Regions from separate parts of the Aurantimonas litoralis genome, predicted to be linked through region 2. Evidence: predicted binding sites of a transcription regulator. Region 2 holds the regulator's gene; each other region holds the start of a gene.
The links. The regulator PhoB, encoded in region 2, activates phosphate uptake and scavenging genes when phosphate is short. The targets are predictions, from matches to a motif close to TGTCATNNANCTGTCAT.

Region 1 (4,249 bases), 180 kb from region 2:
CCTCGTAATAGGACGGCCGGCCGAAGCCTTCCCAGTCCTCGCCGCCATCGGCCGGGTGCTGGACCGCCACGAAGGCCGTCTGCATGTCCGGCAGGATCAGCGGACCGCACATCTCGGCGCCCACCGGAACGCGGAAGAACAGCTTCGACGTGCCGCGGGCCGCGCCCTCGGTGTCGACGGCGAAGAGACCGTCGGTGCGGCCCGTCGCCTTCGGCGAATTGCCGTCGGTGGAGACCCACAGCCGGCCCTCGGCATCGACCGCGCAATTGTCCGGCATGCCGAACCAGCCGTTCTTCGTCGTTTCCGTCGAAAAGGTCGCGCCGACATCGGCGACCGACGGGTCGCCGCATTTCAAAAGGACTTCCCACGTGCCCTTGGTGGCGGCGAAGTCGCCGCCGTCCTCGGCGATCTCGATGATGTGGCCGAAGGCGTTCTTGGCGCGCGGATTGGCGGCATCGGCCTCCTCGCGCTTGGTGTTGTTGGTCAGCATCACGTAGACGCGGCCATTGGTGCCGTTCGGCTCGATGTCCTCCGGACGGTCCATCTTGGTCGCCTCGAGGAGATCGGCCGCGCGCCGGGTCTCGATGACCACGTCGGCCTGGCTTTCAAAACCGTTCTCGGCGGTCAGCGGGCCTTCGCCGAAGACCAGCGGCATCCAGGTCAGGGAGCCGTCGTCCTCGAACTTCGCGACATAGAGCGTGCCCTCGTCGAGAAGGTCCATGTTCGCGGCCCGGTCGTCGGGATTGTAGGTGCCCGCGGTGACGAACTTGTAGACATAGTCGAAGCGCTCGTCGTCGCCGAGATAGAACACCACCCGGCCATCCGCCGCGACGATCGACTCGGCGCCTTCATGCTTGAAGCGGCCGAGCGCGGTGCGTTTCTTCGGCACCGAGTTCGGGTCCTCGACATCGACCTCGACGATCCAGCCGAAGCGGTTGGGCTCGTTCGGCTCCTTCGACACGTCGAAGCGATCGTGGAAATTGCCCCATTCGTAGCTGCCGTCCGGCACGCCGTAGCGCTCGTAATTCTGTGCTTCCCGGTGATCTGCCGGCAGTTCGCCGACGAAATAGCCGTGGAAGTTCTCCTCGGCCATGATGTAGGTGCCCCACGGCGTGACGCCGCCGGCGCAATTGTTGATGGTGCCGAACACCTTGGTGCCGGACGGATCGGCCTTCGTCTGCAGGCGGGCATGGCCGGCGGCCGGGCCGCGCAGCTCCATCTCGGTCCCGGCGGTGATGCGGCGGTTCCTGGCGCCGTCGGTCACCACCTGCCACTTGCCGTTCTCCTTGCGGATCTCGACGATGGTGCCGCCATGGGCCGCCATCTCGATGTCGACCCGCTTCTGGTCGGCCGCGGCGACCGTGAGCTTGTCGCCCTCGACCTTCACGATGCCCGGGAACATCAGGTGTTCGTTGGTGTATTCGTGATTGACGACGAGCAGGCCATGCTCCGACGAACCGTCGATCGGGATGAAGCCGACATAGTCGTTGTTGTAGCCGAACTGGCGCGCCTGGGCTTCCGGCGTCTGGTTCGCCGGATCGAACTCCGGTGAATCGGCGAAGACCGGGTCGCCCCAGCGCAGCAGCACGTCGGCATCGTAGCCTTCGGCGATGTGGTGCATCTCGTCGACGCCGGCCTCGACCTCGGTGAAATCGAATTTCGAGCCAGTGGCGCCTTCGGCATGGGCCTCGTCGGCGGCCATCAGCGCCAGCGGGCTCACCGTGGCGGCGATCGCGGTGGCGGCCATCGAGCCGCGCAGGAAGTCGCGGCGCGAGAAGCGCGTCGCGATCACGTCGCCCATGGTGCGGTTGTCGGTCGGGTTCAGACCGTCGCCATCGGCCTCTTCAAGCTGGCTGGTGCGGAATACCGCACGGCTTGCATGTTCGTTCATCGACGCCCCCTGATCTTGCGAAATCCGGCACCGTCCAACTTTTGGAACGGTTCCAGCATCGCATAATCAGGCAAGGTCACAAGCCGATGACACGCCACTGTGAAGGCCGAGGAAGGCGCGCGGGCCTGCACCGGTGGGCGTTTCAGCCCGTCGGCGGGGTGACCCGGCGGGCCCGCGAGCGCTCCAGGCCCAAGCGGTGCTCGCGCCAGATGATGAAGATGCCGGCCGACACGACGATGGCTCCGCCGAGGATCGTCGTGCCGCTCGCCGCCTCGTCGAAGATCACATAGCCGATGATGATGGCGAGGATCAGCGAGGTGTATTCGAAGGGCGCGATGGTCGAGGTGTCGGCATAGCGGTAGCAGGCGGTCAGGAGCAGCTGGCCGACGCCGCCGCACAGGCCGGCGAGGATCAGGAAGCCGGCCTGCTCCCATGTCGGCACTACCCAGCCGAAGAAGATCGACAGCGCCGCCAGCGCCGACGAGGTCAGCGAGAAATAAATGACGATGGTGGCGGTCTTCTCGGTGTGGACCAGCCGGCGGATCTGGATCATGGCGATGGCGGCCACGGTGGCCGAGACCATCGCCGCGGCAATGCCGATCGCCTCGCCATCGGCCAGCCCGTCGCTGCCCAGCGACAGTTTCGGCAGCGTCACGACCATGATGCCGATCAGCCCGACGAGCACCGCCGACCAGCGGTAGAGCCAGACGACCTCCTTCAGGAAGATCGCGGCGAACACCACGGTCAGCAGCGGCGCACCATAGGTGATGGTGATCCATTCGGGATAGGGCAGCCGCGTCAGGGCGAAGAAGCCGAACCCCATGGAGGTGACGCCGATGACGCCGCGCCAGACATGGCCGCCGAGATGGTCGGTCGTCAGCGCCGTGCGCAGATCGCCGAGCCAGGCGAGATAGATGACGACAGGCACCAGCGCGAAGAACGAGCGGAAGAACACGATCTCGCCGGCCGGAATACCCTGGGCCCCCGCCTTGATGGAGGTCTGCATGCCGACGAAGACCACGACGGAGATGCATTTGAGCATGATGCCGAGCATCGGATTGGGCGAGGCCGCGTCGCCAGGCACCTGTGGCATTCGTCCCCTCAGACCGCCGCGCCCCTTTGCAGGCGCCGGCATCGTCGATCATGCGTTTCTGTCATCGCCCGGCAGGCCGTTTCATGGACGACCGGGCGACGTTCGGGCCCCTAGCGGGCGGCCTGCAGCGCTTCCCAGACCCGTAGCGGGGTCGCCGGCATGTCGATATGGGCGACGCCCGCCGGCCGCAGCGCGTCGACGACGGCATTCATCACCGCCGGTGCGGCGCCGATCGTGCCCGCCTCGCCGGCGCCCTTGATGCCGAGGGCATTGGTGGTGGACGGCACGTTGCGCGTCTGGAAGTCGAAATACGGGAAGTCCCAGGCCCGCGGCATGGCGTAGTCCATGAAGCTGGCGGTCACCAGCTGGCCGGTCTCGTCATAGACGGCGTTCTCGATCAGCGCCTGGCCGATGCCCTGCGCGACGCCGCCATGGATCTGGCCGGCCAGAAGGATCGGGTTCACCGTCACGCCGAAATCGTCGCAGATCGTGTAGGACAGGAGCTCGGTCATGCCGGTCTCCGGGTCGATCTCGACCTCGCAGACATGGGTGCCGTTCGGATAGGTCGCCTCGTCCTGCTTGAACTCGCCGACCGCCTTGCGATCGTCGTCGGACTTGGCCGCCGCCGCCAGCGCGGCGAAGTCGATGGCCCGGTCGGTGCCGACGATCCGCGCCTCGCCGCCTTCCAGCTCGATGTCGGTCGCGGCGGCTTCCAGCTCGTCGGCCGCCAGCTTCTTCAGCTTCTCGGCCAGCGACTGGCTGGCCCGGCGCACCGACACCGCGCCCAGCGGGATGGAGCGCGAACCGCCGGTGCCGCCGCCGGTCGGGGTCTCGTCCGTATCGCCCTGGCGCACGTCGATCCGGTCGTAGTCCAGCTTCAGCGCCTCGGCGACGAACTGGGCATAGGCCGTGGCATGGCCCTGCCCGTTGGTCTGGGTGCCGATCTTCAGCTCGATCCGCCCCTCATGCGTCAGCTCCACATAGGCCGGCTCGGAACCGGGAAAGGCGCAGGCTTCCACATAGGTCGCAAAGCCGATGCCGCGCAGCTTGCCGTTCTTGCGGGCCGCGTCTCGCCGGGTCTCGAAGCTGGCCCAGTTCGCCCGCCGCAGGCCGGCGTCGAGATGGCCGGCGAAATCGCCGGTGTCGTACAGTCGGCCGATCGGGGTGCGGTAGGGCAGCTGATCGGAGCGGATGAAGTTGCGCTTGCGGATCTCGTCGCGTCCGAGGCCCAGCTCGATGGCGCATTCGTCCACCAGCCGCTCGAT
Region 2 (4,249 bases):
GATGCGATCCGAGAAGGTGACCGTCCATTACGGTCCCAAGCAGGCGCTCTACGACATCGATCTCGATGTCGAGGAGAACCAGGTGACGGCGCTCATCGGACCGTCGGGCTGCGGCAAGTCGACCTTCCTGCGCTGCCTGAACCGGATGAACGACACGATCGACATCGCCAAGGTGGGCGGCAAGATCACGCTGGACGGCGAGGACGTCTACGATCCGGCGATCGACGTGGTCGAGTTGCGGGCGCGGGTCGGCATGGTCTTCCAGAAGCCCAACCCGTTTCCGAAGTCGATCTTCGACAATGTCGCCTACGGTCCGAAGATCCACGGTCTCGCCTCGACCAAGGCCGAGCTCGAGGAGATCGTCGTCACTAGCCTGCGCAAGGCCGGCCTCTACGAAGAGGTCAAGGACCGGCTCGCGGAGCCGGGCACCGGCCTGTCGGGCGGCCAGCAGCAGCGCCTGTGCATCGCCCGCGCCATCGCGGTGTCGCCCGAGGTGATCCTGATGGACGAGCCCTGTTCGGCGCTCGATCCGATCGCGACCGCCAAGGTCGAGGAACTCATCGACGAGCTGAAGCAGAACTACACCATCGTCATCGTCACCCATTCGATGCAGCAGGCGGCGCGCGTCTCGCAGCGCACGGCGATGTTCCATCTCGGCTATCTGGTGGAGGTCGGCCCGACGGAGAAGATGTTCTCCAACCCGGACGACAAGCGCACCCAGGACTACATCACCGGCCGCTTCGGCTGAACGAAGGCAAGGAAGCGTCATGCCCATGACCGAACATACAGTCACGTCCTACGAAGACGAGCTGAAGCTGATCGTCCGCCGGATCTCGGAAATGGGCGGGATGGCCGAGCGGATGGTCGAGCAGTCGGTCGCCGCGCTGATGCGCAGCGACTGGGGGCTGGCCCAGTCGGTGGTCGCCGACGACCTGCTGCTGGACGATGCCCAGCGGGCGCTCGACGAGCGGGCGATCATGACCATCGCCAAGCGCCAGCCGATGGCCGTCGACCTGCGCGAGATCGTCGGCGCCATCCGCATTTCCAACGACCTGGAGCGGATCGGCGACCTGGCCAAGAACATCGCCAAGCGGGTGATCGCGGTCCACGACCACGCCCATCCGGTGCAGCTGGTGCGCGGCATCGAGCATCTGTCGGAAATGGCGCTGGAGCAGCTCAAGGAAGTGCTCGACGCCTATGGCGAGCGGGACTACGAGCGCGCGCTCGCCATGCGCGAGAACGACGAGCAGATCGATGCGATGTACACATCGATCTTCCGCGAACTCCTGACCTACATGATGGAGGATCCGCGCAACATCACCTCCTGCACGCATCTCCTGTTCTCGGCCAAGAACATCGAGCGGATCGGCGATCACGCCACCAACATCGCCGAAACGGTCTATTATATCCAGACCGGCAAGCAGCTCGAAAACGAGCGGCCGAAGGGCGACAACACGGCGACGATGACCCAGCCGGTGCCGAACGACCCGCCGAGCCAGGCTGACGAGGGCTGACAGCGATGAGCGCACGGATCGTCGTCGTCGAGGACGAGGAAGCCCTCGGCATTCTCCTGCGGTACAATCTCGAGGCCGAGGGCTACGTCGTCGACGTCATCGACCGCGGCGACGAGGCCGACATCCGGCTGAAGGAGGAGGTGCCCGACCTCCTGATCCTCGACTGGATGCTGCCGGGCCTGTCGGGCGTCGAGCTGTGCCGGCGGCTGCGCCAGCGCGAGGAGACCGAACGCTTGCCGATCCTGATGCTGACGGCACGCGGCGAGGAGAGCGAGCGGGTGCGCGGCCTTTCGGTCGGCGCGGACGACTATGTCGTCAAGCCGTTCTCGACGCCGGAGCTGATCGCCCGGGTGCGGGCCATGCTGCGCCGCTCCAAGCCCGAGAAGATCTCCAGCCAACTCGTCGCCGGCGACATCGATCTCGACCGCGAGACCCATCGGGTTCGGCGCGCCGGACGCGAGCTCAAGCTCGGACCGACCGAGTTCAAGCTGATGGAATTCTTCATGCAGTCGCCGGGCCGGGTGTTCTCCCGCGAGCAGCTGCTCGACGGCGTCTGGGGCCGCGACATCTATGTCGACGAGCGCACGGTGGACGTGCATGTCGGCCGGCTGCGCAAGGCGATCAATCGCGGCCGTGAGCGCGACCCGATCCGCACCGTCCGTGGCGCCGGCTATGCGCTGGACGAGCAGTTCAGCGCCGCCAGGTCCCCGGCCGCGCCGGCCCGCACGCGGCTGAGCGCCGGCGCCTGACGGGTCTCCGCCCGGCGCCGGGCGGCTGCTTCACGAGCCTGAAACGCATACACCCCGCGCGGCCTGGCCACGCGGGGTGTTTGCGTTTGGTACGGTCTGTGGCGCCTAGCGGGCGCGGCGGCGATCCGAGAAGGGCTGGAAGGCCAGCTTGGCGTGATAGGCGCAATAGGGCGAGGCATCGCGGGCGTTGTTGCCGCAGAAATGGAAGTCCGGCTTCATCGGGTCGCCGACCGGCCATTTGCAGGTGGTCTCGGTCAGCTCGACGAGGCTGAGCTTGCGGGCGATCGGCACCACTTCGGCGCTCTCGCGCTCCTGCGGCTGATCCATCACCTCAAGCTCTTCCTCCGGCTCCATCTTCAGCGCGGTGGCGCCCATGGTGCGCGGCATGGAGCGGCTCGGGGCCTGCTGCTGCGAGGCGGCGACCAGACGGGCCGGCACCACCATCTCGACGGTCTCGACCTCGGCCGTGCGGCGCGGGGCAGGGCGCTCGACGGCGACCGGCTGCGCGACATTCGGCTGGCGGGCCCGCGATTCGAGTTTCAGGCGGTGCACCTTGCCGATCACGGCATTGCGGCTGACGCCGCCCAGGCGGTCGGCGATCTGGCTGGCGCTCAGGCCTTCGGTCCAGAGCTGCTTGAGCAGCTCCACGCGTTCGTCAGTCCAGCCCATGGCAAGCTCCTTTCGGCATAGTCGCGACGGCTGGAATCCCTCCACAAGCGCGACGGCTGACCGCGCCAGAACGCACAAGATATATTGAGGAACTAGGTCCGCCGCACGAAATCTAGTATCTTGACGGCAAGATAGCCCAGCCGCGGACTCGCTGACAAGGCTCGTCGGGGACGCAGGGGAATCGTTTGGGGCTTTTCCCCAGCCTTTGTTGCCGCCCGTGACGTTCGTCAAGCCTATGACGGACAAGCAGGGCGAAAATGCGGTTCGATTGACACCGCGTCGGCTCGCCATGGTATAGCGGAAGCTCCGAAGTCTCGGAAAACGCTGGAAAGCCTGCCCCATCGGCAGGCTTTGGCGTTTCAAGCATCCCGCCCCAGCGGTTCGCGCGCCGGACCGATCCCGCAACAACAACCGGATCCGACCCTCACGATCCAGCAAAGTCAAAGGCCATGGCTGACACGACGGACCATTCCTCGCCGCTCTTCGAGACCTATGCACGCGCGCCGCTCGCCTTCGAGCGCGGCAGCGGCGTCTGGCTGGAGACGCGCGACGGCCGACGTTTCATGGACTTTGGCGGCGGCATCGCGGTGAACTGCCTCGGCCATGCCCATCCGCATCTCGTCGAGACGATGAAGGCGCAGGCCGAGAAGCTGTGGCACGTCTCCAATCTCTACGAGATCCCGGACCAGACGCGGATGGCCGAACGGCTGACGGCGGCGACCTTCGCCGACCGCGCCTTCTTCGCCAATTCGGGCGCCGAGGCGGTGGAATGCGCGATCAAGACCGCGCGGCGCTATCACTACGTCAACGGCGCGCCGGAGCGCTATCGCATCCTGACCTTCGAGGGCGCCTTCCACGGGCGCACGCTGGCGACCATCGCGGCTGGCGGGCAGAAGAAATATCTCGAGGGCTACGGCCCGAAGGTCGAGGGCTTCGACCAGCTGCCCTTCGGCGACCATGACGCGCTGCGCGAGGCGGCGGCCCAGCCGGACGTCGCGGCGATCCTGATCGAGCCGATCCAGGGCGAGGGGGGCATTCGCAGCGTGCCGGCCATGTGCCTGACGGGCCTGCGCGAGATGTGCGACAATCTCGGCATCCTCCTGATCTATGACGAGGTGCAGACCGGCGTCGGGCGGACCGGCAAGTTCTTCGCCTACCAGCATTCGGGCGCCGCGCCGGACATCCTCGCCTCGGCCAAGGGCATCGGCGGCGGCTTCCCGCTCGGCGTCTGCCTGGCGACGGAGCGGGCGGCCAGCGGCATGACGCCGGGCTCGCACGGCACCACCTATGGCGGCAGTCCGCTGGCGATGGCTATCG
Region 3 (4,249 bases), on a different contig from region 2:
ACGTGATGGATCCCTCGCCGATCCCGAAATTCGACAATCCGAAAATGCACCGCTCGCCGGCCCTTCAGCTTTTCGGCGCCGGGCGTGAGAAGCGGATCTACGCCCTGCCGCCCTTCACCGACGTCGTGTCGCTGGATTTCGAGGATCACCCCTTCGCCGTTCAGGCTTTCGACCGCCCCTGTGCGCTCTGCGGCGCCGAGAACGTCTATCTCGACGAGGTCGTGACCGACGACCGCGGCGGGCGGATGTTCGTCTGTTCCGACACCGACCATTGCGAAACGCGGCGCGAGGCCGGCCATGCCGGCGACGGTGGACCGGCTCTACGGCAAGAGACCAGGCAGGGCGAGGCATGACATTGATGGACCAGGCATCGCCGCTTCTCACCGTTCGCGACCTCACCCGCCGCTATGGCGCCCGGGTCGGCTGCGAAGCCGTTTCGTTCGACGTGTGGCCCGGCGAGGTCGTCGCCATCGTCGGCGAGTCCGGCTCCGGCAAGACGACACTGCTGAACTGCATCGCAGCGCGCATGGCCCCGACGTCGGGCAGCGTCTCCTACGCCATGCGCGACGGCACGTTGCGCGATCTCGCCAGCCTCGGCGAGGCCGAACGACGCCTCCTGATGCGCACCGACTGGGGCTTCGTCCACCAGCATGCCGCCGACGGCCTGCGGATGCGGGTGTCGGCCGGCGCCAATGTCGGCGAACGGCTGATGGCGGTCGGCGAGCGCCATTATGGCGGCATTCGCGAGAGCGCCACCGACTGGCTGGGACGCGTGGAGATCGCTGCGGACCGCATCGACGACCGCCCGGACGCGTTCTCCGGCGGCATGCGCCAGCGCCTGCAGATCGCCCGCAATCTCGTCACCCGACCGCGCCTCGTCTTCATGGACGAGCCGACCGGCGGGCTCGACGTTTCGGTCCAGGCCCGGCTTCTCGACCTGATCCGCTCGCTGGTCGCCGAGATGGGCCTGTCGGTTGTGATCGTCACCCACGACCTCGCCGTGGCGCGGCTTCTCTCGCAGCGCATGATCGTCATGAAGGCCGGCCGCGTCATAGAACAGGGCCTGACCGACCGGGTCCTCGACGACCCGCACCATGCCTACACCCAGCTCCTTGTTGCCTCGATCCCGGAAAGCTGAGCCATGTCCGTGCCTTCCCAGCCGATCCTCACGGTCCGCGACGTCGCCAAGTCCTTCAACATGCATCTGCGCGGCGGCATTCGCCTGCCGGTCGTCGAGGCGGCCTCCTTCACCGTCGCGCCCGGCGAATGCGTCGTGCTGGGCGGCCCCTCGGGGGTCGGCAAATCGTCGATCCTGCGCATGGTCTATGGAAATTACGCCGTCGATGCCGGCGAAATCGTGATCCGCGACGGGGCCACTGGCAACCAGACGGACCTCGCCACCGGCGACCCGCGCCGGATCATCGCCCTTCGCCGCGACGCGATCGGCTATGTCAGCCAGTTCCTGCGCGCCATCCCGCGCGTGCCGGCGCTCGACGTCGTCGCTGAGCCGCTCGTCGCCCGTGGCACGGCGCCCGAGGCGGCGCGCGAACGGGCCCGCGTTCTGCTGGCCCGCCTCAATCTGCCCGGGCCGCTGTTCGAGCTGCCGCCCGCCACCTTCTCCGGCGGCGAGAAGCAGCGGGTGAACATCGCCCGCGGCTTCATCACCGACCACCCGCTGCTGCTGCTCGACGAACCGACCGCCTCGCTCGACGCGCAGAACCGCGACGTGGTCTGCGAGATGATCGAGGCCAAGACCGCGGCGGGCACCGCCGTGCTCGGCATCTTCCACGATGCGGCGGTGCGCGAGCGGATCGCGACGCGGATCATCGATGTCTCCGCCTTCTCCGCCCGCAAGGCGGCCTGAATGCCGAAGCTCTCCCTATCGCCGCTGGTCCACCCCAGCGCCGAGATCGAGGATTGCGCTCTCGGGCGCTACATCGAGATCGCCGAACGCTGCCGCCTGACCGAGACCGTCCTCGGCGACTATTCCTACGTGATGGAAGACGGCAGCATCTGGTGCACGGCGATCGGCAAGTTCGTGAACATCGCCGCTTGCGTCCGCATCAACGCCACCAACCACCCGACATGGCGCGCCACCCAGCACCATTTCACCTACCGGGCCGGTGATTATTTTGACGGTGAAGAGAACGAAGCGGGCTTCTTCGACTGGCGCCGCGCGCACCGGGTCGTCATCGGCCACGATGTCTGGATCGGCCATGGCGCGACGATCCTGCCCGGCGTCACCATCGGCAACGGCGCCGCGATCGGCGCGGGCGCGGTCGTCTCGAAGGACGTGCCGGCTTACACGATCGTCGGCGGCGTTCCCGCCCGGCCGATCCGGCCGCGTTTTGACGCCGAGATCGGCGCGCGCATGGATGCGCTGGCGTGGTGGGACTGGCCGCACGAGACGCTGCGCGCCGCCCTCGCCGACTTCCAAAGCCTTGACGCGCGGGCGTTTCTCGACCGTCACGGCGGATAATCCGCCGCGCTTCGATGCTGCCGAGCGGCTGTCATCGAACGTTTAGAAAGTCGTCATCGCACCCACATGGAGCGCTCCTAAGAGTCACCCGTCGAGACGCTGGACGGGAGCCCGCATGAGCGCCATAGCGATCAAAGACCTGTCCAAGCGCTTCGCCCTGAAGCAGGCGCTCGACAAGGTCAGCCTGACCATTGCCGAAGGCGAAATGGTCGCGCTGATCGGCGCGTCCGGTTCCGGCAAGTCGACGCTGATCCGCCATATTGCCGGCCTCGAACGCGCCGACCGCGGCACCGGATCGAGCATCGCGCTGTTCGGCGCACCGATCCAGTCCGACGGCCGGCTCGGCGCCGGCGCGCGCGCCATGCGCCGCGAGATCGGCGTCATCTTCCAGCAGTTCAATCTCGTCTCGCGGCTGCCGGTCATCACCAATGTCCTCCTCGGCAATCTCGGCCGGATTCCGCGCTGGCGCGGCACGCTCGGCTGGTTCTCGCGCGATGAGAAACTTGCGGCGCGCGCCGCGCTCGGCCGCGTCGGCATTCCGGAAGTCGCCTGGCAGCGCGCCTCCACCCTGTCCGGCGGCCAGCAGCAGCGCGCGGCCATCGCCCGCTGCCTCGTGCAGAAATCCCGCGTCATCCTTGCCGACGAGCCGATCGCCTCGCTCGATCCGGCCTCGGCCCGCCGCGTCATGGACGTGATCGCCGAGATCAACCGCACCGACGGGATCACCGCCGTCGTGTCGCTGCATCAGGTCGAATATGCCCGCCGCTACTGCCCCCGCACCATCGCGCTGCGCGGCGGCGAGGTCGTCTATGACGGCCCCTCCCACGCACTGACCAACGCCTTTCTGACCGAGCTCTACGGCGCGGATTCGGAAGAGCTCGTCCTGCCGGACGCACTGCCGGTCGACGCCGACAGGCGCGTCCGGGCAACGAAGCAGGCGCCGGTCACCGCACCGGCGCTCGTGCCGGCCTGAAGTCACCACGACAGCCAAACGCAACAGGGGAACAACGCCATGAACATGGTTCTTCGCACACTCGCCGCCGCCACGATGGTCGCCGGCATCTCGACCACGGCCCTTGCTCAGGACGAGCTCGCCTTCGGCATCATCTCCACCGAGAGCCAGCAGAATCTGCGGCCGAAATGGGAGCCGTTCCTCGCCGACATGGAAGAGAAGACCGGCCTCGCCGTGAAGCCCTTCTTCGCGTCCGACTATGCCGGCGTCATCGAGGGCATGCGTTTCGACAAGGTGCAGCTCGCCTGGTACGGCAACAAGTCCGCCATGGAAGCCGTCGATCGCGCCAATGGCGAGATCTTTGCCCAGACCGTCGATATCTCCGGCAATCCCGGCTACTGGTCGCTGGTGCTCGCACCGAAGGACTCGCCGCTCGAGAAGGTCGAGGATCTCCTGACCTGCGACCAGTCGCTGAATTTCGGCCTCGGTGACCCGAACTCGACCTCCGGCTATCTCGTCCCGATGACCTTCGTCTTCGCCGCCAACGGCGTCGACCCGAAGGAGTGCTTCAAGAACGTCACCAACGCCAACCACGAGACCAACGCCATGGCCGTCGCCAACGGCCAGGTCGATGCGGCGGCGAACAATACCGAGAGCCTCGCCCTCATCGAGAAGAACAATCCGGACGCCTTCGCCAAGATCAAGGTGATCTGGAAGTCGCCGCTGATCCCGGCCGATCCGATCGTGTGGAACACCAACCTGCCGCAGGAGAGCAAGGACAAGATCAGGGAGTTCTTCGTGACCTACGGCACCGACCA
Region 4 (4,249 bases), on a different contig from region 2:
GGGTCGGGAACACGGCCTTCTCGTAGGCTTCGGCCGGCGGCAGCTTGTCGAGCAGGTCCTGCGGGATCTTGCCGGCCTTCGACATGGCGTTGAAGCGGATCGGGTGGCAGTAGCCCTTCAGCCAGGTCAGCTGGCCCTCGTCGGAATACAGGTACTCCATCCACAGCTTGGCGGCGTTCGGATGCGGCGCGTAGGCGCTGATCGCCTGGACATAGACGCCGGCGACGACGCCGTCGGACGGCACCACGACCTCGATCGGCGGGTTGCCGTTGAGATTGTCGCGCATCGACAGGAGGTTGTAGTCCCAGTTCATCGCGACCGGCGTGGTGCCCTGGGCGATCGGGGCCGCCTCGGCGTCGACGGTGACGAAATTACCGGCTTCGTTGAGTTCCTTGAAGAACTCGAGACCGGCCGTCGCGGCCTCCATGCCGGTCTTGCCGCCCCGGGCGATGCCGGCTGCATAGAGCGACATGATGGCGTTGTTGGCGCTGCGCGGATCACCGGCAAGGGCGACCGAATTGGCGTAGTCGGACTTGAGGAGATCCTCGAAGCTCTGCGGCGCGGTGTCGATGACGTCCTTGTTGATACCGAAGGCCAGCACGCCGTAATAATCGCCGTACCAGTAACCGTCGGCATCCTTGGCGTCGTCCGGAATCTCGTCCCAGGTCGCGACCTTGTAGGGCATCAGCAGGTCTTCGGCCTTGGCAGACGGGCCGAATGACAGGCCGACATCGATGACGTCTGGCGCCTGCGGGCCGGTGTTGCCCTTGTTGGCCTTGATCGCCTCGATCTCGTCGCCGGACCCGGCATTCGGGTTCAGCTCGTTGATCTCGATGCCGTATTTGGCCTTGAAGCCCTTGATCATCTCGCCGTAATTGCACCAGTCGTGCGGCAGCGCGATCGTGGTGAGCTGGCCTTCCTTCTTGGCGGCCGCAACGAGATCGTCCATCGACATCTCGCCGGACTGGGCGAAGGCGAGGCTGGTGGACAGCGACAGGACCGTCGCCAGTGCCGTCGTGGACATGCGGGAAATCTTCATGGGTCACCCTCTGGGGAGCCGCGGCCATTGACGGCGCGGGCGAAAAACCGGATTGCGCCTCCGTTGCGGGGAAGCGCCAGTCCGGTAGCACCGGCCCATGACAGTCGCGTGTCGCATGCATCGCCGGGGCCACTGGCGCACAGGGCTTGCCGGTGTCATCAAGCGGACAGGCGCGGGCGCTAGAAGCGGCCGCGATCCGCGCCGGTCCCCGCTGTCGCCGCAACCTTCGGGTGCCGTGCGACACCTCCGCAGGGTGGCCGGATCGAAATGCCGCTTATATCCCCCGCGGACCCACCCTCTCCCGTGACCAAGCCGAGCGCGAGCGTCGCCGACCGACATGCCCTTCCGCTGCCCTCCAGTCCCAGGACCCTGACCATGCGCGCCGCGATCTATTTCACGCCCCCCGCCGGCGCGCCGCTGACCCGCACCGCCGCCGAATGGCTGGGCCGCAGCGCCTTCGACGGCGAGCCGACCCGCGCGCCCGATCCCACCGTCGATCCGCTCATCGCATCACCGGCGCGCTACGGCTTTCATGCGACCATGCGCGCGCCGTTCCGGCTTGCCGATGGCGTCGATCTGTCCGAGGTGGATGCGCGGCTGGCGGCCTTCTGCGCCTCGCGCGACCCGGTGCGGATCGCAGAGCTTGTGCTGGCGAGGCTCGGGCCGTTCTTCGCGCTGGTGCCCGAGACCGCGCCGCCGGCCCTCGGCGAACTGGAATCGGCCGTCGTGCGCAGCTTCGAGCCGCTGCGCGCCCCCGCCACGGCCGAGGAGATCGCGCGCCGCAAGCCGCACAAGCTGACCGAACGCCAGCGCGACTATCTGGAGAGATGGGGCTATCCTCACGTCTTCGAGGAATTCCGCTTCCACATGACCCTGACCGGCAAGGTTCCGGCCGCCGAGCGCAAGCCCGTCGAAGCGCGGTTGCGCGACAGATTCGCCCCATTCGATGGCGCCCCGCTTGCCATCGACCATCTGGCTCTCTTCATGGAGCCGGAGCCGGGCGCACCGTTCCGCGTCCATTCGGTCCATCCGTTCCGCCGCCCTTCGGAAGAAGCCTGACATGCCCGACGAGACCATCCTCACCAATGCCCGCATCGTCACGCCGGAAGCGGTGATCGACGGCCATGTGGTGCTGCGCGACGGCATGATCGCCGGCTTCGACGAAGGCCCGGCCAGCGGCGAGGACATAGGCGGTGACATCCTCATCCCCGGCCTCGTCGAACTGCACACCGACCATATCGAGGGCCATTTCAATCCGCGGCCGCGGGTGATGTGGAACAAGATGGCCGCCATTCAGGCGCACGACAACCAGATCGCCGGTTCCGGCATCACCACAGTCTTCGACGCGCTCAGGGTCGGCACCGAGGAGAACGGCACGCTGACCGCCGACGACATGGCGGAGATGGGCCGGACCATCGACCGCGCCGTCGCCGAGGGACGGGTGCGGGCCGACCATTACATCCATCTGCGCTGCGAGGTCTCGGCGGCGGACGTGGTCGAGGGCTTCGACAAGATCGCCGCCAATCCGCGGCTGAAGCTGGTGTCGCTGATGGATCATGCGCCCGGCCAGCGCCAGTTCGCCGACATGGACGCCTATCGCGCCTATTTCCAGAAAAAGCTGAACCTGTCGGATGCCGATTTCGACGCCTTCAGCGCCCGCCGGCTCGCCGAATCCGAGCGCCACGCGCCACCCGCCCGGCGTGCCATCGCGGGCGTCTGCCGCGAGCGCGGCATCGCTGTCGCTTCCCATGACGACGCCACCGCCGCCCATGTCGCCGAAGCCATCGAGCTGGGCACCCGCATTGCCGAGTTCCCGACGACGGTCGAGGCGGCCGCCGCTTCGCGCGATGCCGGGCTGCACGTCCTGATGGGCGCGCCCAACATCGTGCGCGGCGGCTCGCATTCCGGCAACATCTCGGCGATCGAGCTCCTGCGCCGGGGCACCCTCGACATCCTCTCCTCGGACTATGTTCCCTTCTCCATGTTGCAGGCGGTGTTCGCTTTGGCCGAGAGCGGCGAATGCGACTTGCCGGCGGCGGTCCGGCTGGTCACCGCCAATCCGGCCGCCGCCGTCGGCCTCGCGGATCGCGGCGCCATCGCCGAAGGGCTGCGCGGCGATCTGGTCCGCGTTGCCACCAGCGCCGGCGATCCGCCGGTGGTGCGCGCGGTCTGGCGGGAGGGCCGGCGTGTCGCCTGATCCCGCGCGCAGCGCAGGCGGGACGGCCCCAAGCGGCCCCGGCCTGTTCGTCGCCGTGGTCGGCCCGAGCGGCGCCGGCAAGGACACGCTGCTGGCGCTGGCGGCGGAAGATCTGGCGAAGACACAGGGCATCGTCTTTGCCCGGCGGATCGTGACCCGGGACGCCATCGCGGCGATCGAGGATCACGACGTGATGAGCCCTGCCGACTTTGCCGAGGCGGAGGCGTCGGGAGCGTTCTGCCTGTCGTGGCGGGCGCACGGCCTCGCCTATGGTTTGCCGGCGTATCTGACGACCGCGCTGACCGACGGAACCATTGTGGTCGCCAATGTCTCGCGCCGGGTCCTCGCCCAGGCCGCAGAGCGCTTCGCACGGCTTGCCATCGTCGAGATCACCGCGCCGCCCGCCGTGCTCGTCTCCCGCATCGCCGCGCGTGGCCGCGAAACGCCGGAGGAAATCTCCGCCCGCATCGCCCGGCAGGTGGAACTGAGCGTGCCGCCCGGCGCCGAGGCGCATCATCGCATTGTCAATGATGGCAGCCCGCAGGACGGCCGCCGCAAGCTGGTGGAGATCCTGCGCGCCGCAAGCTGACCGTCCTCGCAGGCCGAGGCTCGACAGGGGCGGCCGGCCAAGTCATCTTCGGCCCCGATTTGCGGCGGCGCGCGTCCGCCGCGCTGCGGCTGCCGAGCCGCCAAGAGGACAATCCGGACCCAGCACCATGCACGACGCCGACATATCCGTCAGCCTCTATTCGAATATCGCCTGCCGGCTCGGCGAGGGGCCGACCTACGATCCGGCGACGGACACCGCCTTCTGGTTCGACATCGAGGGCCGGATGCTGCTGGAAAAGCGCGGCGATGCGGCCGAGGCGACGACGCATCCGCTGCCCGTTATGGCCAGCGCGCTGGCGGTGATCGACGGCGATAGGCAGATGATCGCCGCCGAGGACGGGCTGTATATCCGGGAGACCGCCACCGGCCGCCTGTCCCTGCATACACCGCTGGAAGCCGACAAC

Region 1: the regulator PhoB is predicted to act here: its motif matches at 1,967-1,983, upstream of N7I30_RS11145 (PhoX family protein).
Region 3: the regulator PhoB is predicted to act here: its motif matches at 2,531-2,547, upstream of phnC (phosphonate ABC transporter ATP-binding protein).
Region 4: the regulator PhoB is predicted to act here: its motif matches at 1,137-1,153, upstream of N7I30_RS12445 (DUF1045 domain-containing protein).

What each region holds. Positions count from the first base shown of each region.
Region 1 covers NZ_JAPFBM010000004.1:281,925-286,173, reverse strand. Annotated here, with positions in the region: gene N7I30_RS11145 (PhoX family protein) at 1-1,891, opposite strand, end outside; gene N7I30_RS11140 (DMT family transporter) at 2,034-2,984, opposite strand; gene N7I30_RS11135 (xanthine dehydrogenase family protein molybdopterin-binding subunit) at 3,095-4,249, opposite strand, start outside.
Region 2 covers NZ_JAPFBM010000004.1:102,990-107,238, forward strand. Annotated here, with positions in the region: gene pstB (phosphate ABC transporter ATP-binding protein PstB) at 1-748, shown strand, start outside; gene phoU (phosphate signaling complex protein PhoU) at 768-1,514, shown strand; gene phoB (phosphate regulon transcriptional regulator PhoB) at 1,520-2,263, shown strand; gene N7I30_RS10290 (GcrA family cell cycle regulator) at 2,369-2,932, opposite strand; gene N7I30_RS10295 (aspartate aminotransferase family protein) at 3,382-4,249, shown strand, end outside.
Region 3 covers NZ_JAPFBM010000011.1:104,080-108,328, reverse strand. Annotated here, with positions in the region: gene N7I30_RS19225 (alpha-D-ribose 1-methylphosphonate 5-phosphate C-P-lyase PhnJ) at 1-353, shown strand, start outside; gene phnK (phosphonate C-P lyase system protein PhnK) at 359-1,138, shown strand; gene phnL (phosphonate C-P lyase system protein PhnL) at 1,142-1,864, shown strand; gene N7I30_RS19210 (DapH/DapD/GlmU-related protein) at 1,865-2,479, shown strand; gene phnC (phosphonate ABC transporter ATP-binding protein) at 2,595-3,452, shown strand; gene phnD (phosphonate ABC transporter substrate-binding protein) at 3,492-4,249, shown strand, end outside.
Region 4 covers NZ_JAPFBM010000005.1:101,123-105,371, reverse strand. Annotated here, with positions in the region: gene N7I30_RS12450 (ABC transporter substrate-binding protein) at 1-1,039, opposite strand, end outside; gene N7I30_RS12445 (DUF1045 domain-containing protein) at 1,415-2,098, shown strand; gene N7I30_RS12440 (alpha-D-ribose 1-methylphosphonate 5-triphosphate diphosphatase) at 2,100-3,236, shown strand; gene phnN (phosphonate metabolism protein/1,5-bisphosphokinase (PRPP-forming) PhnN) at 3,226-3,825, shown strand; gene N7I30_RS12430 (SMP-30/gluconolactonase/LRE family protein) at 3,953-4,249, shown strand, end outside.